DNA from 3 places in the Arthrobacter sp. G119Y2 genome. Region 2 is predicted to be linked to each of the others. Evidence: predicted binding sites of a transcription regulator. Region 2 holds the regulator's gene; each other region holds the start of a gene.
What was found. The regulator HrcA, encoded in region 2, represses chaperone genes, less so after heat shock. The targets are predictions, from matches to a motif close to TTNGCACTCGNNNNNNNCGAGTGCNAA.
Positions count from the first base shown of each region.

Region 1: a site for HrcA is predicted at 6,063-6,089, ahead of WKB88_RS08645 (Hsp20/alpha crystallin family protein). Genes of this name have one in related genera too.
Region 3: a site for HrcA is predicted at 4,990-5,016, ahead of groES (co-chaperone GroES). Genes of this name have one in related genera too.

Region 1 is NZ_JBBPFS010000003.1:433,250-441,261, reverse strand. Features, by position in the region: gene WKB88_RS08665 (MFS transporter) at 1-43, opposite strand, end outside; gene WKB88_RS08660 (HNH endonuclease) at 574-2,145, shown strand; gene purH (bifunctional phosphoribosylaminoimidazolecarboxamide formyltransferase/IMP cyclohydrolase) at 2,265-3,878, shown strand; gene WKB88_RS08650 (NADP-dependent isocitrate dehydrogenase) at 4,053-5,273, shown strand; gene WKB88_RS08645 (Hsp20/alpha crystallin family protein) at 5,395-5,958, opposite strand; gene WKB88_RS08640 (glutamate--cysteine ligase) at 6,143-7,612, opposite strand; gene WKB88_RS08635 (hypothetical protein) at 7,758-8,012, opposite strand, start outside.
Region 2 is NZ_JBBPFS010000005.1:324,500-332,511, forward strand. Features, by position in the region: gene hemW (radical SAM family heme chaperone HemW) at 1-481, shown strand, start outside; gene WKB88_RS13255 (DUF4870 domain-containing protein) at 603-1,022, opposite strand; gene WKB88_RS13260 (DUF3097 domain-containing protein) at 1,146-1,988, opposite strand; gene hrcA (heat-inducible transcriptional repressor HrcA) at 2,179-3,192, shown strand; gene dnaJ (molecular chaperone DnaJ) at 3,328-4,470, shown strand; gene WKB88_RS13275 (16S rRNA (uracil(1498)-N(3))-methyltransferase) at 4,473-5,237, shown strand; gene WKB88_RS13280 (GerMN domain-containing protein) at 5,272-6,213, opposite strand; gene WKB88_RS13285 (PhoH family protein) at 6,541-7,587, shown strand; gene ybeY (rRNA maturation RNase YbeY) at 7,584-8,012, shown strand, end outside.
Region 3 is NZ_JBBPFS010000002.1:246,742-254,753, forward strand. Features, by position in the region: gene WKB88_RS04880 (MalY/PatB family protein) at 1-435, shown strand, start outside; gene WKB88_RS04885 (hypothetical protein) at 464-763, opposite strand; gene WKB88_RS04890 (iron ABC transporter ATP-binding protein) at 881-1,639, opposite strand; gene WKB88_RS04895 (iron chelate uptake ABC transporter family permease subunit) at 1,636-2,724, opposite strand; gene WKB88_RS04900 (ABC transporter permease) at 2,717-3,781, opposite strand; gene WKB88_RS04905 (siderophore ABC transporter substrate-binding protein) at 3,847-4,797, opposite strand; gene groES (co-chaperone GroES) at 5,154-5,450, shown strand; gene groL (chaperonin GroEL) at 5,531-7,141, shown strand; gene WKB88_RS04920 (acyltransferase family protein) at 7,308-8,012, shown strand, end outside.

The sequences.
Region 1 (8,012 bases), on a different contig from region 2:
GGACCACCTGGTCGCCGGTAGGCAGGGTGTCAGTGGTTGTCATCGGGAGAGTGGCCTTCCGCGGGGTGGTGGATGCGGGTACGGCCCTCGGCGGCCGGTCCGAGGAAACTGTATAACGGCGAACGGACGATCCGGGAAAGCACGGCGTTGTGCCGGCAACTGTCGGTGTCGTGGAGCAGCTGACGTTCGGTCAAAGAGACGAGGACGTTGCCCGACGGCGGACGACGGCCGTGGTGGACGCCGGCCCTCACGCGCAGATGAGGGACAGGGAGGCGCAAGCCGGTGGTCCCGGCGGATCCGGGAGGCACAAGCCGGCGGTCCACGTTTCGAGATCCTGTGCCTGACTCTTCGTGTCAGCGGCTCTGTACCTGGGCCAGTGCCCAGGATCTTCGAGTAAATGACCAGTAGGTCGATTGCCCGAAAACAGTGGTCTGAATCACTAAAATAGAAGCTATGTACTACTCGACAAGTTCCGCGGACGGCAGCAGGCTGCCTCGTCCTACTGCTGTGCACGGGTCTCTGCCTGGGTCCAAGAGTAGGGGCGGATCGGGTTCGAAGGATAGTGGCAGGACCTTGGATGGGGGCAGGGACCGGGAGGCAGCGCCCGGGCTGCTGGAAGCTTCAGACCCGGCAGGGAACCATGCGGCGCTGGAGGCGGCGGAGCGGGTGCGGCTGATCGATGAGATCCGTGCTCTGGAGGACCTCAAGAATGTCATCACGGCTGCGCAGGCCCGTGCCGCGGCTGCCTTTGATGCTTCCATCCGCACCGCCCAGGCCGCTGCCGGGCTGAAGGCTGATCAGCTGGGGAAGGGTGTTGCCGCGCAGATCGCCCTGGCCCGGAGGGAATCCCCGCACAACGGGGCGAAGCTGCTGGGCCTGGCCCGGATCCTGACCACGGAAATGCCCCATACCCTGCACGCCCTGACCCTCGGGGTGATCAGTGAGTGGCGGGCCACGATCCTGGTCCGGGAAACCGCCTGCCTGTCCCTGGCCGACCGGCAAAAGGTAGATGAGCTGGTGGCCGGGGATCCGGGTGAGTTTGAGCAGCTCGGGGACCGGCAGCTGATCGCGAGGATCAAGTCCCTGTCCTACGGTCTGGATCCGCATGCGGTGGTGAAACGTGCCGCGCATGCGGTGACGGAGCGGTTTGTGTCCTGCCGGCCTGCACCGGACACCATGACCTGGGTGACGGCCCTGCTGCCGGTATCCCAGGGAGTGGGCGCGTATGCGGCTTTGACGCGGGAAGCGGACAGGCTCCGCGCAACCGGGGACCCCCGGTCGAAGGGTCAGATCATGGCCGATACGTTCGTGGAACGCACCACCGGGCAGGCTCGGGCGGAGGATGTCCGGGTTGAAGTGCAGCTGATCATGACGGATCAGGCTCTGCTGCACGGAATCCTGCCGCCGGAAGACGGAATCCTGCCGCAGAAGGACAAGGCCCAGCGGAAACAGGAACGGCACCAGGAAAAGGCGCAGCAACAGGAACGCGAGCAGGAACAGGAACGCGAGCAGGAACAGGGGCAACGCCGGGACCGAGAGTCAGTGGAAGCCGCAGGCTCCTTTGTTCCGGACGGGGCGGAGCCGGCGATTCTGGCCGGTTACGGGATCGTTCCGGCGCAGTGGGCCAGGGACTTGATCCGCGGACCCGACCCAGCGGAAGCAGAGCCGGATCATCCGGATAGATCACCTGACAGTACCGGCAGCACCGGCAGTACCGGCGCCTGTTGGGGTATGCCTCCGGCCCGCCCGGATCCGCGCACCGAAGTCTGGCTCCGCCGCCTCTACGTCACACCGGACACCGGACAGCTCACCGCGATGGATTCCCGGGCCCGGCTGGTACCCCGCGGCCTGGCCCGGCTGATCGCCGCACGGGACCAGGTTTGCCGGACCCCGTGGTGCGGAGCACCCATCCGACACTACGACCACGTTCAGCCCGTCCGCGAAGGCGGGCCCACCAGCGCGGAGAACATCCAGGGCCTGTGCCAGGCCTGCAACCAGGCCAAGGAAGCACCAGGCTGGGAAGCACGCGTTGAAGTTGCCGCTGCCTGGACACCGCCGCCGGAACGGCACACGGTTCTCACCAGGACACCCACCGGACACACCTACCGCTCCACTGCACCGAAGCTGCCGGTCCAGAGCCAGTAACTTCCAGCCGGGAAAACGGTATTACGGCAGCTGGTCCCGGTCAGCGCTTCACACTCTGCCCGCTACGGGTGTGTGACCTAAACTGTAGCCACCGACACCCCCTGATTTTGGAGATTTGCGTGAGCTCACAGCCGCTGAACCGTGTTCCTATCCGCCGGGCCCTGATCTCGGTCTACGACAAGACGGGACTGACGGAACTTGCGCAGGGCCTGGCCGCAGCCGGAGTGAGCATCGTATCCACCGGCTCCACCGCCAAGCAGATCGCTGCGGCCGGCGTTGAGGTCACCGAGGTTGCCGACGTCACCGGATTCGCGGAATGCCTCGACGGCCGGGTCAAGACGCTGCACCCCCGCATTCACGCTGGAATCCTTGCCGACCGGCGCCGCGAAGACCACGTGACGCAGCTGGAAGAGATGGAAATTGAGCCCTTCGACCTGGTGGTCGTGAACCTCTACCCGTTTGTGCAGACGGTAAAGTCCGGAGCCAGCCAGGACGAGGTTGTCGAGCAGATCGACATCGGGGGACCGTCAATGGTCCGGGCCGCAGCTAAGAACCACCCCTCGGTCGCCGTCGTAGTGGACCCGGAGAAGTATTCCGACGTCGTGACGGCAGCGGCAGAGGGCGGATTTGACCTCAGCCAGCGACGCCGCCTGGCCGCTGAAGCGTTCGCCTCCACGGCAGCCTATGACAACGCCGTAGCTGCCTGGACCGCGGAGCAGTTCGGTGACGGAACCGCGGAAGGCACCAGCTGGCCCGCCTACACCGGCCTGGCGCTGGAGCGGTCGGAGGTCCTGCGCTACGGCGAAAACCCGCACCAGGACGCTGCCCTCTACGTGGACAAGAGCGCCCTGCCCGGAGTTGCCCAGGCAGACCAGCTGCACGGCAAGGCCATGTCCTACAACAACTACGTGGACGCGGACGCCGCGCTGCGCGCCGCCTTCGACTTCGATGAGCCGGCCGTCGCCGTCGTGAAGCATGCAAATCCCTGCGGTGTTGCGGTCGCTTCCCCGGATGCAGCCGACCCCATCGCAGATGCCCATGCGAAAGCCCACGCCTGTGATCCGGTCTCCGCTTTCGGCGGCGTCATCGCAGCCAACCGAACCGTCACCGCCGGAATGGCCGCAACGGTCCGGGACATCTTCACCGAGGTTGTCATTGCCCCCGATTTCGATCCTGAAGCTGTGGAGATGCTCTCCGCGAAGAAGAACATCCGCCTGCTGACCCTGCCCGAGGGCTACGGCCGCAATGCAGCCGAGTTCCGGCAGGTCTCCGGAGGCATGCTGATCCAAAAGTCAGACAAGATGCAGGCAGAGGGAGACAGCCCCGAGAACTGGACGCTCGTGTCCGGCCCCGCAGCTGATGACGCAACGCTGTCCGATCTGGCCTTCGCCTGGACCGCAGTCCGCGCTGCCAAGTCCAACGCCATCCTTCTGGCTAAGAACGGCGCCTCGGTGGGAGTGGGCATGGGCCAGGTCAACCGGGTGGATTCCTGCCGCCTCGCCGTAGAACGGGCCAACACCCTCGGCGGCCCGGACGACGAACGAGCCCGCGGTTCCGTTGCTGCCTCCGACGCATTTTTCCCCTTCGCAGACGGACTGCAGATCCTGATTGACGCGGGAGTCCGCGCCGTCGTCCAGCCCGGCGGATCCATCCGCGACAACGAAGTTATCGAAGCCGCAAACGCTGCGGGCGTGACCATGTACTTCACCGGCGCCCGGCACTTCTTCCACTAGAACACGGCCCCGTCCGCGGCCTGGCTGCGGGACCGCCGGAGTAATCTGCGGTCCCGGAGTTTAGGGCGCCTCTAGTGGGCTGTGGCATAGTTGGACACAAATACAGACCAAAAAGACGGGCTCCGTCATGCCACAAGTCATGCTCCGGTGCCCACCAACACACAAGGAGATCGTGTGGCTGACAAAATCAAGGTTGTGGGTTCTGTTGTAGAACTCGACGGCGACGAGATGACCCGCATCATCTGGCAGTTCATCAAGGACCGCCTGATCAACCCGTACCTGGACGTAGACCTGAAGTACTACGACCTCTCCATCCAGAACCGCGATGCCACTGATGACCAGGTCACCATCGACGCTGCCAACGCCATCAAGGAACACGGCGTGGGCGTCAAGTGCGCCACCATCACTCCGGATGAGGCACGTGTTGAAGAATTCGGCCTGAAGAAGATGTGGGTTTCCCCGAACGGGACCATCCGCAACATCCTCGGCGGCGTCGTCTTCCGCGAACCGATCATCATTTCCAACATCCCGCGCCTGGTCCCGGGCTGGAACAAGCCGATCATCATCGGCCGCCACGCACACGGCGACCAGTACAAGGCCACCAACTTCAAGGTCCCCGGTGCGGGCACCCTGACGCTGACCTACACCCCCAAGGACGGCGGGGAAGAAATCAAGACCCAGGTTGTCACGTACGGTGACGACGGCGGCGTGGCCATGGGTATGTACAACTTCAACGACTCCATCCGCGACTTCGCCCGGGCGTCCTTCGCCTACGGCCTGCAGCGGAACTACCCGGTGTACCTCTCCACCAAGAACACGATCCTGAAGGCCTATGACGGCCAGTTCAAGGACCTGTTCCAGGAAGTCTTCGACGCCGAGTTCAAGGACCAGTTCGAAGCAGCCGGCCTCACCTACGAGCACCGCCTGATTGATGACATGGTTGCCTCCGCGATGAAGTGGGAAGGCGGCTACGTCTGGGCCTGCAAGAACTACGACGGCGACGTCCAGTCCGACACCGTGGCACAGGGCTTCGGCTCGCTGGGCCTGATGACCTCCGTGCTGATGACCCCCGACGGCAAGACCGTTGAGGCCGAAGCAGCGCACGGTACGGTCACGCGCCACTACCGCCAGCACCAGCAGGGCAAGCCCACCTCCACGAACCCGATCGCCTCGATCTTCGCGTGGACCCGTGGCCTGATGCACCGCGGCAAGCTGGACAACACCCCCGAGGTCATCAACTTCGCGGAGACCCTCGAAGATGTTGTCATCAAGACGGTCGAGTCCGGCAAGATGACCAAGGACCTCGCGGCCCTGGTCGGCCCGGACCAGGCATACCTGACCACCGAGGAATTCCTCGCTGAGCTCGATGCCAACTTGAAGACCCGCCTGGGCTAAGTCCGGACGCTTCAACGCACGACGACGGCGGCGCCTCACCTTCACGGGTGGGGCGCCGCCGTCGTCGTTGGTGCCGGCGGTCGCTAGCTCCGTTCGCTAGCTCCGGGAGTCGCCGGGGTCCCTAGATGCCGGAGCCCTGGTCGCCCGAAGAGCCCGAGCCGGAAGAGCCGGAGCCCGACCCTGAAGAACCGGAACCGGAACCGGACTCCATGGAGCCGGAGCTGCTCGAAGCCGACGAGCTTACCGATTCCGAGCTGGACTGGCCGCTGATGGTGTTCGAATCCTTGTAGGAGGAAGACACCTCGATCTTGCGGGGCTTCGCCCTTTCGCTGACCGGAATCAGAACGCTGAGGACGCCGTTCTCGTACTTGGCGGAAATACCCTCAATATCAATCCCCTGGCCGAGGTTCAGCTGGCGCAGGAACGAACCGGATTCGCGTTCCCGGGTTAGCCAGGTAACGCCGTCGGAGGCCTGGATGGTGCGTTCTGCCCGGATGGTCAGCAGCTGGCCGTCCACATCCACATCGACGGAACCCGGGTCAATGCCGGGCAGATCGGCATTCAGGATGTAGTGGTCGCCCTCTCGGTAGAGGTCAATGGGCATCAACCGCAGCCGCTGCCGCGGATCCAGCAGGGCTCCTGCCATACGGTCGAGTTCGCGGAATGGATCAAACTTCATGGCCATCTGTCATCAACTCCTTACGCCCACCTGCACGGCAGGCGAATCGATATTCGGAACTTCAGAAGGGTCGATAACTTGAGTCTCATCGGCTCAAGAATGAAATTAGATTAGCACTCTCCATGGGGGAGTGCCAGAACCGGAACGGTTTTCGTGCCGCGGGCAGCAAAACTTTCCCGGCAGGTCCGGCTCAGTCCACCGGCCACTCATGGACGGGGGCGTTGGTGTGCATGTTTTCCCAGTACCGGCGGGTCATTTCCGCCAGTGCGGGCCTGCGGTCCAGGCCTTGGCGCTCAAGCCTGCGCAGGTAGGCAATTTGCCAGGATGCTCCGTTTTGTTCGGTGCGTGCCCGTTCCCTGATGACATCGAGATACCGGCCGATCAGGTTGTCGTCGACGCCCAGCTCCCGGAGCCCGGAAGCCGCCTTCGGAATCAGGTGCCGGATGATCAGTTCGGCGACAGGGGTTTCGCCAATGCCCGGCCAATAGACGGTTGCCTCCAGCCCCGACCGTGCGCAGGCCAGGAAGTTGTCAGCCGCACTCTTGAAGGCCAGCCGGCTCCACAGCGGCCGGTCCGCGGTGCGGAGGTGCTGGACCAGGCCGTAAAAGAAGGCGGCATTGGAAACGACATCAAGAACGGTGGGGCCGGCCGGAAGGATCCGGTTTTCCAGGCGCAGATTGGGGGTGTGCTCGCCGGGGTCATATATGGGGCGGTTCCACCGGTAGACCGTTCCGTTGTGCAGCCTCAGTTCCGGGAGCAGGGGGGCCCCGGCGGCCGTTGAGCCTCCGCTGCTGCGTGACAGTTCCGGCAGGAGCGCCGGGAAGTAGCGGACGTTTTCCTCAAACAGGTCAAAAATCGAGGTGATCCACCGTTCGCCAAACCACACGCGGGGCCGCACCCCCTGGTTCCTCATCTCGGGAGGGCGGGTATCGATGGCCTGCTTAAAAAGCTCGATGCGGGTTTCGTGCCACAGAATATGTTCCAGGAAGACGGGGGAGTTAGCGGCAAGGGCCACCTGGGGAGCGGCAATGATCTGGGCGGCGTTCCAGGCCGGGGCGAAATCTTCCGGGCTGACCTCCAAATGAAGCTGCACGGAGGTGCAGGCAGCCTCAGGGGCAATGTTCTTTGCGTAAAAGGACAACGGCTCCGTACCCCGCAGGTCCACGTGCACATCTTCACCGCGGGCCTGGAGAACCGACGTGTTCAAGGCCGCATAGCGCTTGCCCGCGCTCAGCCATTCCTTGTCCTCGAGCACCGCAGGCTGGAGGGTCGGCAGGATCCCGACCATCAGAATCTCCGTCTTCACCTCAGCGGCCCGCGTATCTGCCCGGTTCAGTTGAAACCGGAGGGAATCTTCAAGGCCCCTCAGGCCGGACCCCTTGATGGACAGCGCCGGGTGGTTCATCTCGATGTTGAAGGCACCAATTTCGGTCTGGAAGGCCGGGTCCGCGATCTCCTCCAGAACTGCAGTATTCCGGAGCGCAGGAGCAAAATCCTGATTGGTGAGGTTCAGCTCCAACTCAAGCCCGATGCTGGAGGTGTCGGCGAACTGCGCGGTGGACAGATATCCGGCAAAGCGGTCGAGGTTCTCGAGCAGTCGCTGGCGGTAACGCGTGCGCTGCTCGCGGCTGTAGGTTTTGCTGTTCACTTCGGCGCCCATTGTTCGAACATAACCATGGGGGCCGAAGGATGTATAGCGTGCAGAGCGGGGAAACCCGAAAAAGTCGGGCCCGGAAAGGAAAATGACGTCCGGCCTGTCGGGCTGTCCCGGCCGGGCGGAATCTCCCGGCCGGGATCCGCCGGTTCTAGGACCGCAAGAGGCCCTGGAGGACGTTGCTGGCCCGCTGCATTTCACCGTGCTGGGCGCCCATGACGATCACTGCGCCGGAGAAAAGCGGGATGGACCACTGCAGCAGCTTCAGCTGGCGCTGGGCGGACTGCAGTTCCTTGGAGGCGGCGGGGTGCGGTTCGGTTGCGCCCACCGCACCCTCTTCGGAGTACTTTTCCACTTTCCGCCCGACGATGCCGGCGTAGAGGGTCACCAGTGCACCAACCACGGT
Region 2 (8,012 bases):
CCACGCGGACAAATACCTCATGGCCGACGAAATGATGACGGCGGCCGGACTGTCCTGGTACGAGGTGAGCAACTGGTCCCGGACCCCCGCCGACCAGTGCCGGCACAACCTGGCCTACTGGCGCAGCGACGACTGGTGGGGCATCGGCCCCGGCGCGCATTCGCATGCCGGCGGCGTGCGCTGGTGGAACGCCAAGCACCCCACCGCCTACGCCCAGCGGCTTGCGGCGGGGGAATCACCGGCGGTGGGACGCGAGACGCTCGACGCCGAAACCCGGTACGTGGAAGATGTCATGCTGCGCACCCGGCTCGCCGAGGGCCTGGAGCTGTCCCGGCTGAAGGACTCCGGCCGGCTCGCCGTCGCCGGGCTCATGGCTGACGGACTGGTGGACCCGAAGGCTGCACTCACCGGCCGTGTGCTGCTCACGACGAAGGGCCGCCTGCTCGCAGACGCCGTCGTGCGCCGCCTGCTCCCGGACTAGACGGATCCGGCGGGAGCTGAAGGCAACCGCTTAACCAGGCAACAGCCAGGGATAATGCAGAACAAAGGACCCCGGGGCGGCAGCAGCGCCGGCCCGGGGTCCTTTGTGTGTCTGCGGAGGGTTACTGGATGCGGCGCAGGTTCAGCCGGTACCGGTAGGGGCGCCCGCGGTTGACCTCGATGCCGGCGACAACCGAGGAAACGGCAATGGCAACCCAGAGCAGGGCGTTCAGGATGGCGAAGACCCAGCCGATTCCGGGAATGAAGGACAGCAGCCAGGCCACCAGGGCAATGATGGTGGGAGGGAGGGTGAAGTTCAGCGCTTCCTTGGATTCCTGCGCGGTGAACGGGCCGCGGTCACGGAAGACCAGGTAAATGATCAGGGACGGAATGAACCCCAGGATGCCGCCGAAGTGGGCCATCGTGGCCCACTGCCGGTCCTCGGAGGCAGTCAGGGGCAGGGCAGTGGCCGGAGCGCCCTGATAGGCGGGACGAGCGCCGGAACCCCGGTCGTCGGACTGGGGGTGGTGGTTCTGACGAATGTTCGACACTGCTGTTTCCTTTGTGACTCTGGACGCCTGGTCGGTTCGGTTTACTGCCCTACATCTCATCTAGGTTACTGGCAACCGGGCTCCGTCCCGGCACGCGGGGCCGTGCGCGGGTCGCTACGGAACGGTCAGGAAGTCGATCACTTCCTCCACCCGGCCCAGCAGGGAGGGCTCGAGATCGGCGTATGAGGTGACTGCGCCCAGCAGTTTCTTCCACCCCACGGCCACGTCCGTGTGGTCCCGGTGCGGCCAGCCCAGGCCTTTGAGGATGCCCGTTTTCCAGTCTTCGTTCCGGGGGACAACCGGCCAGGCGGAGAGGCCGATGGTCTGCGGTTTGATGGCCTGCCACACGTCCACGTACGGGTGCCCCACGATGAGCACGTTTCCGCGCGCACCCGGATGTTTCATGGCCTCGGCGGCAATGCGGGACTCCTTGGAACCGGCCACCAGATGGTCCACCAGTATTCCCAGCCGTCGCCCCGGGCCCGGATTGAAGTCCCGCACGGCAGCGTACAGGTCATCCACCCCGTGCAGGGGTTCGACGACGATGCCCTCCACACGGAGGTCGTCGCCCCACACCTTCTCCACCAGTTCGGCGTCGTGCTTGCCTTCCACCCAGATGCGGCTCGCCCGTGCCGTGCGCGCCCGCACGTTGTCCACCCGAAGGGAACCCGACGCCGTTCGCCGCGACGCAGGTGCCGCGGCCTTGACGGCGGGCACCACTTCCACCGGTTCGCCGTCGAGCAGGAAGCCGAAACCCAGTTCGAAGGACTTGGTTTTCCCCCGGCGGTCCTCCAGCACCATCAGATGCAGTCCGCCGGACTTCTCCACCCGCACCACCGCTCCGACCCAGCCGCTCTGCACGTCTTCGAGCACCAGGCCCGCCTCGGCTCCGACTTTGGGAAGTGTTTTCCGGGCCGGAGCACTGATGTCCTGCGGCCCCCACGAAAAGTTGGACACTGGTGTTTTCCTCGCTTTGGTTGGTCCGCTGCAGCCGGCAAGTGCACGTCCGGCAGCAGTGCGGCACGGGCCACTCAATGCTAGCAACGACCCCGATCCGTATTAGACTTAGCACTTAGGCATGGTGAGTGCTAACCGGGAACGCTCCGGGCACACAGAACATACGGCCATCAGCGAGGGAGGGAAAACCATGAGTGAACCACGCAGACTCGAGGTGCTCCGGGCCATTGTTGAGGACTATGTCCATTCGCGCGAACCCGTTGGCTCCAAGGCCCTCGTGGAGAGGCACCAGCTCGGCGTCTCCAGCGCAACCATCCGCAACGACATGGCGGCCCTTGAAGAAGAGGGGCTGATTGTTGCTCCCCACACTTCAGCCGGCCGCATCCCCACCGACAAGGGCTACCGGCTGTTTGTCGACCGGATTTCGGACGTGAAGCCGCTCTCGGCGGCCGAGCGAAGGGCAATCCAGACCCTGCTGGAGGGCGCCGAAGACCTCGACGACGTGATGGAACGGACCGTCCGCCTGCTGTCGCAGCTGACCAACCAGGTGGCCGTTGTGCAGTATCCGCATCTGGGGAACGCACGCGTGCGGCACATCGAGTTTGTCCTGCTCGCACCTGCCCAGGTGCTGGTCGTCCTGATCTCAACCACCGGCCGGGTGGAGCAGCGCGTCATCACGATGCCGGACCAGGTCGCGGAACAGGACCTCCTGGAGCTGCGGCAGCATTTCCTCGCCGCGCTGGGCGGGACCCCGCTGACGCGTATCACCGGGCAGCTCGCCGAGTGCCTGGCAACGGTTCCGGCGCAGAAGCGGCGCAACGCCGGGGCACTGGCCCGCTGCCTCGAGCAGCTGGCCGGAATTAACCGCGAGGACCGCATGGTGATGGCGGGAACCGCCAACCTGGCCCGGTCCACCGTAGACTTTCCCCTGACGATCGGCCCGATCCTCGAGGCACTTGAGGAACAAGTGGTCATGCTTCGGTTGTTGTCCGAAATGGAGCAGGACGCCCGGGGTGTTTCCGTCCGGATCGGACGCGAAAACCCCCACGGTTCCTTGTCGGAGGCATCAGTGGTGGCCACCGGCTACGGACCGGATTCCTCGGCGAAGGTGGGTGTGCTGGGTCCAACCCGCATGGACTATCCCAACACCATGGCGACTGTCCGTGCCGTGGCCCGCTACCTTTCCCGGATACTGAACAACTAGAAAAACGTTAGACAATACAGCAGCAGTCGCCGGTGGCCGGCCCGCCGGAGGGCGGCCGGCCACCGGCGGAAGTCTTCGAAGCGAAGAGAACACCGCAGAAGCGGAAACTGCAATTACAGGAAGCGATGTGCACGAGTGAGCGATCACTACCAGGTCCTGGGCGTTGGACGCGACGCCACGGGCGAAGAAATCAAGAAGGCGTACCGGAAGCTGGCCCGAAAGCTGCACCCGGACGTCAACTCCGCTCCCGGAGCGCAGGACGAATTCAAGGCTGTGACCCACGCCTACGAGGTGCTGGCGGACCCGCAGAAACGCCGCATCTACGACACCACCGGCAATGAAAACGGCAACGACAACGGCTTCGGCGGCGGTGCCGGGTTCGGCGGCCAGGGCTTTGGCTTCCAGGACATTTTCGACACCTTCTTCGGCGGAGCCGGAGCGGGCGGCGGCCGGGGACCGGCCTCGCGCACCCGCCGCGGCCAGGACGCCCTGATCAACGTGCGGATCGACCTCAAGGATGCCGTTTTCGGCACCAACAAGAAGATCGACGTCGACACCGCCGTCACCTGCCCGACCTGCGACGGCAGCTGCTGCCAGCCCGGCACCTCCCCGCGGACCTGCGACATCTGCCACGGCACCGGCCAGGTGCAGCGCGCCGTCCGGTCCATCCTGGGCCAGGTCATGACCAGCGCTCCCTGCGGCTCCTGCCAGGGCTTCGGCTCGGTCATTCCGGACCCCTGCCACGAGTGCGCCGGCGAGGGCCGCGTCCGCAGCCGCCGCACCCTGAACATCAAGATCCCCGCCGGAGTTGCCACCGGCACGCGGATCCAGCTCAGCGGCCAGGGCGAAGCCGGAACCGCCGGCGGGCCCCAGGGCGATTTGTACGTGGAGATCCGGGTCAATGCAGATCCCACCTTCGTCCGCGAAGGTGATGACCTGCATGCCACTCTGACGGTTCCCATGACCGCAGCCGCCCTGGGCTCCTCGATCAACTTCGAGACGTTCGACGGCGACCGCGAGATCACCGTCAAGGCCGGCACCCAGTCGGGCGAGATCACCACCCTCAAAGGGCTTGGCGTCACTCACCTGCGCGGCTACGGCCGCGGAGACCTGCTGGTTCATCTGCACGTTGAAACCCCGCAGAAGCTGGACGCAGAGCAGGAAGAGCTCCTCCGCAAGCTGGCCCAGCTGCGCGGCGAGGAATACGCAGAGGGACGCCTGGCCGGCAGCGGTTCCGGTGTCTTCGCCAGGCTGCGGGACCGCCTGGGCAACCTCTAGCCATGACCAACCCCATCTTCTTCGGTGATCCCGGGGCCGTGCGCGCCGCGGTGCCCGGATCCGTGCTGGTAATCGAGGGGCCGGAGGCCCACCACGCTGTTGCCGTGAAACGCCTCGCCCCGGGCGAGCCGGTGGACATCGTGGACGGCGCGGGGCTGCGGCTAACTGGAACTGTGTCAGCTGCCTCGCCTGCGCGGCTGGAAGTTAGCGTGGAAGCCGTCACCGAAGAGGACGGAGCGGCCGAAACCCTGATACTGGTCCAGGCCCTGGCGAAGGGCGGCCGCGACGAGCAGGCCGTCGAAGCGGCAACGGAGCTCGGCGTGGACAGGGTCATCCCCTGGCAGTCCGAGCGCAGCATTGTCCGCTGGCGTGCGGACAAGGCCGCCAAGGGGCAGGCGAAATGGCAGGGCATTGTCACCGCCGCCGCCAAGCAGTCCCGGCGTTCAGCCGTGCCTTCGGTGGAAGAGCTCGCGGAGTCGAAGGCGCTGGCGCGCCGGCTTGCCGGGATTGACCTGGTGCTGGTGCTGCATGAGGAGGCCGACGGCGCCCTGGTTCCGGCGGTCACCGAGGCGCGCCGGCGCGCAGGGGACCGGCCGCTGAGCATTGCGGTGGTCGTGGGGCCGGAGGGCGGAATCAGCGCTTCGGAAGTGGAGCTGCTGCGCGGCGGCGGAGCCGTGGCTGTTCGCCTGGGCCCGCACGTGATGCGTTCATCAACCGCGGGGCCTGCTGCCCTTGCCGTCCTGAATTCCGCGCTGGGCCGCTGGTAGGGCCGGGCAGCCGCTGGTAGGACGGGGCCCGGTGCTACTGGGCCGCTGAAGTGACGGTCACGCGCTTGGAATCTTCGTTGGCACGCTCCGTGCCGTGGAAGACGCTCACGCTGTACTCGCCGGCGGGCAGCTCAACGGTAAAGCGGAAGAGCGAGGGTCCGCCGGTGGAGGCCTCGAGTTCGGCGTAGCCCCGAGCCACGGCCTCTCCCGCGGGCCGGCCGTCAACGATGGGCTCCACCCGCCAGGACAGCTGCCCGCCTTCGGGCACGGCCGTACCCTGGACCGTGAGGCTGGGCTGCGTGCTGTCGCCCTCCTGCGGGTCGATGATCCAGATGGGTGCCATGAGTGCCGGGTCCCGCTGCTGAGGGCCCTCCAGGACTTCATGGCCGAAGGCCGTGTATCCCGCCTTGCCGTCCACCAGCAGCACTACTGAGGACTGGTGGCCAACGGTGGTGAGCCCGGCGTTGGAAGCTGCTGCGGTGGCGGTGTAGACCAGCTGCTGGACCGCGCGGTGCGCCATTCCTGCATCCATGGACGTTCCAAAAGCATCCTCGGAGATATCCACGGTGATGACGTTCTTGCCCGAGATTGAGGCGGAAACGCTGCCGGCCTTCTTCCACGGATTGAAGTAGTCGGGGTCCGACGGCGCGCCCGAGGTCATGGCCAGAACTGCTTCCCCGATGGGGTCGCCGTCCTTCTCTGCAGGCTGGAACTCCCGGTAGAGGTGTACGTCAGACCCGTTCAGGCCCAGCCAGTACACCGGGATGCGGCCCGGGGCGGGCTTGCCCTCGGCCGGGGGAGGGGCGCTCAGCGGAGCGGCAACAGTGCTCCCCGCAGCATCTCCGAAGGAGATGGGCATCGTAGTGGTGGGGGTAGCGGCGACCACTCCGCAGCCGCTAAGGAGGAGCGAAGAGACGGCCAGCAGTCCGAGGTATCCACGGCGGCCCGGCTGCGCCAACCGGCGTTTTAATCCCATTCAGTCCTCCTTTCGCAAAACGGTCGCTTCCCAGCTTGGCACATGCCAAACGCCGGATCCGCGGTCTTGACCTTCCTGCGACCGGACTGAGACCCGATTGATACCGGGCAGGGGAAGCGTGTTCCCGGCCGCACTGCCTTCCGGTTCACCGAAGGCGGAAATCAGGGCGGGCGCAGCGGGGCAGCATCAAGTAATATTGGACTGTCTGTCTTAACACCGGCGGGCACGCTGGCCAGGAACACGTGCAGGCCGCATGCTCGTTCACAACATTCTGCAAACAACACACTCTCCAAAAGGGGCGATGAAAGGCCTGCGAAGGCCGAATATATGACTGAATCCTCAGGAATTGGCACCATCGGGCTGGATCAGCAGACCATTGTCTTTGATTCCACTGAACACATGGTCCAGTCACTGGGTGCCAATGACGAGGCACTCAAAATCATCGAGGCCGCTTATCCGGAAGTCAGCCTGCACGTGCGGGGCAATGAGCTTTCGATCTCCGGTCCGGCACCCGCGGTGGAGCGTACCCACCGGCTGGTCACCGAGGTACGGACACTGGCACGCAGCCAGACCAAGGTCACCCCGCAGCTCCTGGAACAGCTCATCACCATGCTCAGGGACCAGAGTGCGTCGCGTCCGGCGGAAGTCCTCACCCAGAACATCCTGTCCACCCGCGGCCGCACCATCCGTCCCAAGACGCTGAACCAGAAGAACTACGTTGATGCGATCGACCGGAACACCATCGTGTTCGGGATCGGGCCGGCCGGCACCGGCAAGACCTACCTCGCCATGGCGAAGGCGGTCCAGGCGCTGCAGCAGAAGGAAGTCAGCAGGATCATCCTGACCCGCCCCGCGGTTGAGGCCGGAGAGCGCCTGGGCTTCCTGCCCGGAACGCTCAGCGACAAGATCGATCCTTACCTGCGCCCGCTTTACGACGCGCTGCACGACATGATGGACCCGGACTCGATTCCGCGGCTGATGGCCGCCGGAACCATCGAAGTGGCTCCGCTGGCGTACATGCGCGGACGTACCCTCAACGACGCCTTCATCATCCTGGACGAAGCGCAGAACACCACCCCCGAGCAGATGAAGATGTTCCTGACCCGGCTGGGGTTCGGCTCCAAGATGGTGGTGACGGGCGACGTCACCCAGGTGGACCTCCCCGGCGGGACGGCCTCCGGCCTGCGGATCGTCCACGACATCCTCGGCGACATCGACGACGTGTCCTTCTCTGAACTTCACGCCTCGGACGTGGTCCGGCATTCCCTGGTCAGCAGCATTGTCACCGCTTACAGCGAATGGGACGAGTCCAGGCGCAGCAGTGATGCTGCCGCCGGAAACCGCCGCACCTCGGGGCGGGGGAACGCCAAATGAGCATCGAGGTTAACAACGAGTCGGCCGTCGCGGTGGATGAAGAGGAACTCTCCCTGCTGGGACGGTACCTGCTGGAAAATCTGTACGTGCATCCGGAAGCGGAACTCTCCATTATTTTGGTGGACGAGGAAGCCATGGAGAAGCTGCACATTGAATGGATGGACATCCCCGGGGCCACCGACGTCCTCTCCTTCCCGATGGATGAACTGCGCCCCGGCGTCCCCGGACGCGTGACGCCGGCGGGAGTCCTCGGCGATATCGTGCTGTGTCCGCAGGTCGCCGCCGAACAGGCGGAGACGGCAGGGCACAGCATGCAGGAGGAGCTGCTGCTGCTGACCACGCACGGCGTGCTGCACCTGCTCGGCTATGACCACGCCGAACCCGAAGAAGAACGGGAAATGTTCGGACTGCAGCGCGAGCTCCTC
Region 3 (8,012 bases), on a different contig from region 2:
AAGTGCGCCGTGATGGTGGCCCAGAGCGACCGCACGAGACTGCAGCTGGATTCCATGCCGGCGGAAGTGTCGGCCCGCACCTCCATTCTGGGGCTGCACGGAACAGCCGCCGCCTATAACGACGGCGGACCGTGGCTCGGGGGCGTCCTGGAGTCACTGGCAGCGAACCGCAGCCTGCTGGGGGAGCTGCTCGCAGCCAGGCTGCCCGCTGTTGTTTACCGTCCGCCGCTGGCCGGGTACCTCGCCTGGCTCGACTTCCGCGGACTCGGCTGGGAGGACCCTGCGGCGGTGGCGCTGGAGCGGGCACGGGTGGCGCTGGAGCCGGGGCAGCGGTTCGGCCGGCAGGGCAGCGGCTTTGCCCGGTTGAACTTCGCCTGTTCCCCGGACGTCCTGGCTGAGGCTGTGGACCGGCTGGCAGCTGCCGCCGCCTTGTGATGCTCCGGTCCCTGCACGGTGCAGGAGCTTATGCCGCCGGGGCAAGAACCTGCAGCTGCCGGGGTGCCAGCGACTGCTCGGCCCGGCCGGTCAGAACGGGGAACATCCCCGTCTCCGAACTGCGGCGAAGTCCGGCCAGCGCTTCCGGGGTGACAGCGGCTTCGCCGAGGTCAAGCATCACGTCCAGCCCCGGCAGAGCGGTGTTTGCGCGCCGGGCCAGTACATACAGTGCCCTGCTGTTCTGCTCGGTGACGCGGCCCCGGACGAGCAGACGGACCTGCCCGAGGTCGATGTCGAGCTGGATCACAACGCGCAGCTTGGGCTCCATGGAAGATTTTCCCCTCAGGTGGCGGCCGGTTGACCGGATCCCACGCTAGGAGCCGGGGCCGACCGCCGCAATGGGGCGGGCGAAAATCCGGGCAAAACCTTCCAAAGTGCAGCCTCGTCAGGCGAAGTAGACGCCGATCCGGTTGCCGTCGATCTCTTCGATGCGGATATCAATGTCATAAATGTCGCGGAGTACCTCAGGCTGCATGATCCGCGCCGGAGGCCCCTGGTGGATCAGCCGCCCGTCGCGCATGGCAATGATGTCGTCGGAGTAGCAGGAGGCAAAGTTGATGTCGTGGATGACCAGCACCACGGTCTTGCCGAAGTCGTCCGTGAGCCGGCGCAGCAGCCGCATCATTTCCACCGAGTGCTTCATATCCAGGTTGTTCAGCGGCTCATCCAGCAGCAGGTAATCGGTGCCCTGGGCCAGCACCATCGCGATGAAGGCCCGCTGGCGCTGGCCGCCCGAAAGCTCGTCCACGAAGCGGTCCGCCAGCGCGGTGAGGTCCAGGTAGGCCATGGCCTCGTCGATGTAGGCCTTGTCTTCGATGGTGGGGCGGCCGCCGTTGTGCGGGTACCGGCCAAAGCCCACCAGGTCGCGCACGGTCAGGCGGACCGTCAGCTGGTTGTCCTGCCGCAGGATGGCCATTTTGCGGGCCAGCTCCTTGCCCGGCGTGGCATTAACGTCCAGGCCGTCCACGCTGACCGTGCCGGCGTCCATGCGCAGCAGCCGGGAAATGATCGACAGCAGAGTGGATTTCCCCGCCCCGTTCGGCCCGATGATCGAGGTGATGCCGCCCTCTTTGATGTCGGCGCTGACGCCGTCGACGACGAGTTGATGGCCATAGGACTTGGAGACGCCGGTTACGGAGATCATTTGACGTTGCCTCTCAGCAGCAGGATAAGGAAGACGATGCCGCCGACAAATTCAATGACGATGCTCAGGGCGGTGTCGAACGCGAAGATCCGTTCCAGGACCAGCTGGCCGCCCACCAGGGCAATGATTCCGAGCAGGACGGCGATGGGCAGCACCGCGGTGTGCCGGAAATGCGAGCACAGCTGGTAGGCCAGCGAAGCCACCAGCAGGCCAAAGAACGTCACGGGCCCCACAAGGGCGGTGGATACGGCAACCAGGACGGAGCAGATGATCAGCGTGGCCGTCACGGCTTTCCTGTGGTCCACGCCCAGGTTGACGGCGGTGTCCCGGCCCAGGGCCAGGACGTCGAAGGAGCTGCGCATCCGCCAGGCCAGGATGCTGACGGCGGCAACGGCGACGGCGGAGTAACCCAGCAGGGCGCCGTCAACGTTGTTGAAGGAAGCAAAAAAGAGGTCCTGCAGGATGATGAACTCGCTGGGATCGATCAGGCGCTGAAGCAGGGAGGAGAATCCCCGGAACATGGTGCCGAAGATGATCCCCACGAGCAGCATCAGGTGCAGGGATTTGCCGCCGCCGGTAAACAGCCACCGGTACAGCAGGAACGAGAAGCCCACCATCAGCACGAGTTCGATGACGAACAGTGCCGGTCCGGACATGGTGAGAACGGCCTGCCCTCCGATCACGAAGACCAGTACGGTCTGCAGGAGCACGTACAGGGCGTCAAAACCCATGATCGAAGGGGTGAGGATGCGGTTGCAGGTCACGGTCTGGAACAGCACCGTGGAGACTCCGACGGCGTAGGCCACCAGGATCATTGACGCCACCTTGATGGCGCGGCGGGGCAGGATGTACTCGATGTTCCCGCGCAGATCGATGGTCATGAAGACGGCCACGAGGGCGGCAGCCGCAATTCCCAGCGTGATGATCCAGAACTTGGGCGGAACCGAACGGATCGGACGCCGGCGGTGCGAGACGAGCGCCGTCGGAAGCGGGCTGGCCGGTGCTTCGAGGCCGGGTTCGGCGGCGTTGAAATGGCTGGAGCCGGAAGGGGCCGGGCCGGAAGGGATGGGGCCGGGCTTAGCCACGGGAGGCACGCTTTCGCAGGAGCAGGTAGAGGAAGAGGACGCTGCCGATGGCGGAGACAATCACGCCCACCGGAATCTCGTACGGATAGCGGATGGTGCGGCCGATGATGTCGCAGGCCAGGACAAAGCCGGCGCCGAACACGGCCACCCAGGGCACAGCCCTGCGGACGTTGTCTCCGATCATCAGGGACACCAGGTTCGGCACGATCAGTCCAAGGAACGGAATGGATCCCACGCTGACCACGACGACGGCGCTGATCAGGGACACGATGACCAGCCCCAGGGTCATCACGCGGTTGTAGTTCAGGCCCAGGTTGGTGGTGAAGTCTGATCCCATGCCGGCCACCGTGAAGCGGTCTGCGGCGAGGTAGCCGATGACGGTGAGGATGCCGACAATCCACAGGAGCTCATAGCGGCCCCGCAGGACACCGGAGAAATCTCCGACCATCCAGCTGTTCAGGGTCTGCAGGAGATCGGTGCGGTACGCAAAGAAGGTGGTGACGGCGGAGATGACGCCGCCGAGCATGATGCCCACCAGGGGGACAATGAGCGTGTTGCGCAGCGGCAGGCGGCGCAGGATCAGCAGGAACAGTGCTGTTCCGGCGGCTGCGAAGACCGTGGCCGTGGACATCTTCATCATCATGGAGGCACCCGGAAGCAGGACGGTGACCACCAGGATGCCCAGCGAGGCGGATTCCACGGTGCCGATGGTGCCCGGTTCCACGAATTTGTTGCGCGCCATCAGCTGCATGATCAGGCCGGCAACGCTGACGGCCATGCCGGCCAGGATGATGCTCAGGGTGCGGGGAAGGCGGCTGACCCAGAAGACCTGCCAGGCCCCGGGATCTCCGGCCAGCAGCAGGGGCAGCGAAACATCGCTGACCCCGATGAACATGCTCGCCACGGCCAGTGCCAGGACCGCTGCTGCGCCCAGGACCAGGCTGACCGCGGTACGCGGAAACCGCCGTCGTCGGGCAGCGACGGCAGCGGCCCGGGGAGACGGCGGTGCATCGGGGGCGGAAGCGGTGCCCGGTACACGGGCGGCGGTGGCGCTCATAGGAGAAATCCGGTCTTGCCTTGGGTTCCGGCGGTGATGCCGGAACCCAAGGCGTCGAGGGGTTGTTAGGAAATGCCGTTCTGGACTTCGGTCACCATGCTGTCCACGTTGCTCAGGCCGTAGCCCACGAGGTACCAGCTGGAAGCGTCCAGGGCGGTGATGCGGTCATTTTTGGCGGCGTTGGTGCCGTTGACCAGCTCGTTGTCCATGACGGCCAGTGCTGCCTCGCCGCTCTCGCCAACCGCGGTGTCGCGGTCGATCACGAACAGGTTGTCGGGGTTTTTGTCCGCGATGTACTCGGCGGTGATGGATTCGCCGTGCTTGCCGTCGGCTTTGATCTCCGCAACCGGGGAGACGCCGAGGACGTCGTGGATGATGCCGAAGCGGGAGCCGGCGCCGTAGGCGGTCATTTCTCCGCCGCTCGTCATGACAATCAGCCCGGTGCCGGCATCCGCGGCAGCGGTCTTGGTCTCTTCGATGCGCTTGTCGATGGCGGCGAGCTTCTCGTCGGCTGCGTCTTCCTTGTCGAAGATGCGGCCCAGGGTGCCGGTCACTTCCTTGAAGGACGCCATGGAATCCGTCTGGTCGACACTGAGGTCGATGGTGGGGGCGATCTTGCTCAGTTCCTCGTAGGAGGCGGCTACGCGGCCGGAGATGATGATCAGGTCGGGGGCGCCCTCGCTGATGGCTTCGAAGTCCGGTTCCTTCATGGAGCCGATCTTGGCGTAGTCGTCGCCGGCGTACTTGGAGAGGCTTTCGGGGAAATTGGCAGCCGGAACGCCGTCGACGTCAATGTCGAGGGCGTCCATGGTGTCGAGGGCGCCAAGGTCGAAGGTGTACACGGTTTCCGGGTTAACCGGGACCTCGGTGCTGCCCTGGGCATGCTCCACCGTGATGTTGGTCTGTTCGGGGGCTGAATCCGCAGTGGCGGCAGTCTCCGCTCCGCAGGCGCTCAGCGCGAGGAGGGATGCCAGGGCGGTGCCGGCGACAAGGCGGGACTTCACGATACTTTTCACTTGGGGAGCTCCAGTTGCTTGGGTCCGGTCCGGCGGGATACTCCTGAAGCGGACGCAGAAAAACCAATAGGTCACAGAAATGTTTGCTAATAGAACGCACCTGAAAACTATCGGTTAGGTAAGGCTAAGGCAAGTTGGAGGACCGGATGACGCGAGATGAAGCTCCGGGCGGAGGCCCCCGGCACGCCAGTATTGGCACTCGCCTTGACCGAGTGCTAACCGTTGCATAAAGTCGGAGCTAGCACTCTCCCAGTGAGGGTGCTAATTCCTGAGGGAAGCGCCAACCGGCACCGCGACGACGGCCAGCGCCCACCGACGGTCCACATCCGTTAGTAACTACGCAAAGGAGAGCCCGAGTGTCGGTCTCGATTAAGCCCCTTGAGGATCGTATTGTTGTCCGCCCCCTCGAAGCCGAGCAGACCACTGCTTCCGGCCTCGTTATCCCGGACACCGCCAAGGAAAAGCCCCAGGAGGGTGAAGTTGTCGCAGTAGGCCCCGGCCGCGTTGATGACAACGGCAACCGCGTTCCCGTTGACGTTTCCGAGGGTGACGTTGTCATCTACTCGAAGTACGGCGGAACCGAAGTCAAGCACGGCGGCCAGGAATACCTGGTGCTGTCCGCCCGCGACGTACTGGCCATCGTCGTTAAGTAGTTGAAAAAGGAAAACCCCGGCCAATCTGGCCGGGGTTTTCTGATGCAGGTGCAGATGTAGCTGTCGGAAAGGACACACACATGGCAAAGCAATTGGAGTTCAACGACTCCGCCCGCCGCTCGCTGGAAGCCGGCGTCGACAAGCTGGCCAACACCGTTAAGGTGACCCTCGGCCCGCGCGGCCGCAACGTAGTGCTCGCCAAGACCTGGGGCGCTCCCACCATCACCAACGACGGCGTCACCATCGCCCGCGAGGTGGAGCTGGATGACCCGTACGAGAACCTTGGCGCACAGCTGGCCAAGGAAGTAGCCACAAAGACCAACGATGTTGCCGGTGACGGCACCACCACCGCAACAGTCCTCGCGCAGGCACTGGTCAAGGAAGGCCTGCGCAACGTTGCTGCCGGCGCAGCTCCGGGCCAGCTCAAGCGCGGCATGGAGATCGCAGTGGAGGCAGTGGCCGCACGGCTGCTGGAAAACGCCAAGGAAGTTGAAGGCAACCAGGTTGCGCACGTCGCTGCCATCTCCGCCCAGAGCATGGAGATCGGCGAACTGCTGGCCAAGGCCTTTGACACCGTCGGCAAGGACGGCGTCATCACCATCGAGGAATCCTCCTCGACGCAGACCGAGCTGGTCATCACCGAAGGCATGCAGTTCGACAAGGGCTACCTGTCCCCGTACTTTGTGACTGATCCGGAGCGCCAAGAAGCCGTCCTCGAAGACGCGCTCATCCTGATCAACTCCGGCAAGATTTCCTCGGTTGCCGAGTTCCTGCCGCTGCTGGAAAAGGCTCTGCAGGCCTCCAAGCCGCTGTTCATCATCGCCGAGGACATTGAGGGCGAAGCCCTGTCCACGCTGGTGGTCAACAAGATCCGCGGCACCCTGAACGTCGTAGCCGTCAAGGCTCCGGGCTTCGGCGACCGCCGCAAGGCCATGATGCAGGACATCGCCACCCTCACGGGTGCGCAGGTTGTCTCGCCTGACCTGGGCCTGAAGCTGGACCAGGTTGGACTGGAGGTGCTGGGTTCCGCCCGCCGCATCACCGTGACGAAGGACAGCACCACCATTGTTGACGGGTCGGGCTCCGAAGCCGACGTCGCGGACCGTGTTGCCCAGATCCGCGCGGAGATTGAGCGCACGGATTCCGACTGGGACCGCGAGAAGCTGCAGGAACGCCTGGCCAAGCTTTCCGGCGGCATTGGCGTCATCAAGGTTGGCGCAGCCACCGAGGTGGAGCTGAAGGAAAAGAAGCACCGCATCGAAGACGCCGTGTCCTCGACGCGTGCAGCCCTGGAAGAGGGCATTGTGGCCGGCGGCGGTTCCGCACTGGTCCACGCTGCCAAGGCCCTGGACACGGACCCGGAGGTTGCCAAGCTCGAAGGCGACGCCGCCACCGCCGTGGGCCTGGTCCGCCGCGCCCTGGCGCAGCCGCTTCGCTGGATCGCCGAGAACGCCGGCGCCGAAGGCATGGTTGTTGTCGCCAAGGTCACCGACCTCGAGGTCAACAACGGCTTCAACGCCGTAACCGGCGAGTACGAAAACCTGATCGAAGCGGGCATCATCGATCCCGTCAAGGTCACGCGCTCAGCACTGCGCAACGCTGCGTCCATCGCCGCGCTGGTCCTCACCACAGAAGCTCTTGTGGTCGAGAAGCCGGCCGACGACGACGAAGATCACGGTCACCAGCACTAGGCACCGTAAAAGCCCCGGTACAGCAGCGGATTTCCGCGGCCGTACCGGGGCTTTTGTCTGTTCCGGCCCGGACGCAGAGCCGGATGACGCCCAAAACGGTCAGGGAACGCGGTGGTCCGGACGGTAAACTTCACCGGTTGTTTCGGATCAGAGGAAGTTTTTTATCGTGAGTCTAGACGCGGCACCGGCCGCACAGGACCGGCGCTACCGGCCCGAAGTGCAGGGCCTGCGCGCGCTGGCCGTGGTGCTCGTGGTGGTTTACCACGTGTGGCTGGGCCGGGTGTCCGGGGGAGTGGACATTTTCCTCCTGATCTCGGCGTTCCTCCTCACCGGCTCTTTTGTCCGCACGGTCGAGTCCGGCCGGCCGCTGGAATTGGGCCGCTACTGGCTGCGCCGGTTCAAGGGACTGCTGCCCGCGGCCGCCGTCGTGCTGGCCGCAGTGCTCGCCGCCTCCGCCTGGCTCCTGCCCAAGAGCGAATGGAACGCGGTCTTCACGCAGGCCTGGTCGTCGCTCTTTTACGTCCAGAACTGGACCCTGGCCAACAGCTCCGTGGACTACTACGCCCGGGACAACAGCTCGGCCAGCGCCCTCCAGCACTTCTGGTCCCTTTCCGTCCAGGGACAGGTTTTCCTCCTGTGGCCGCTGATCTTCGCCGGAGCGGCAGTCGCCGCCCGCCGGCTGGGGCTGCGCTACCGGCACGTCCTGACGGGCGTCTTCGGAGCTGTCTTTGCCTGCTCGCTGGCTTTTTCCATCTGGCAGACGGCCGCCAACCAGGGCTACGCCTACTTCGACACCCGGACCAGGCTCTGGGAATTCGCGCTGGGCTCACTGCTTGCCCTGGTTCTGCCGTACCTGCGCTTCGGCCGGGTG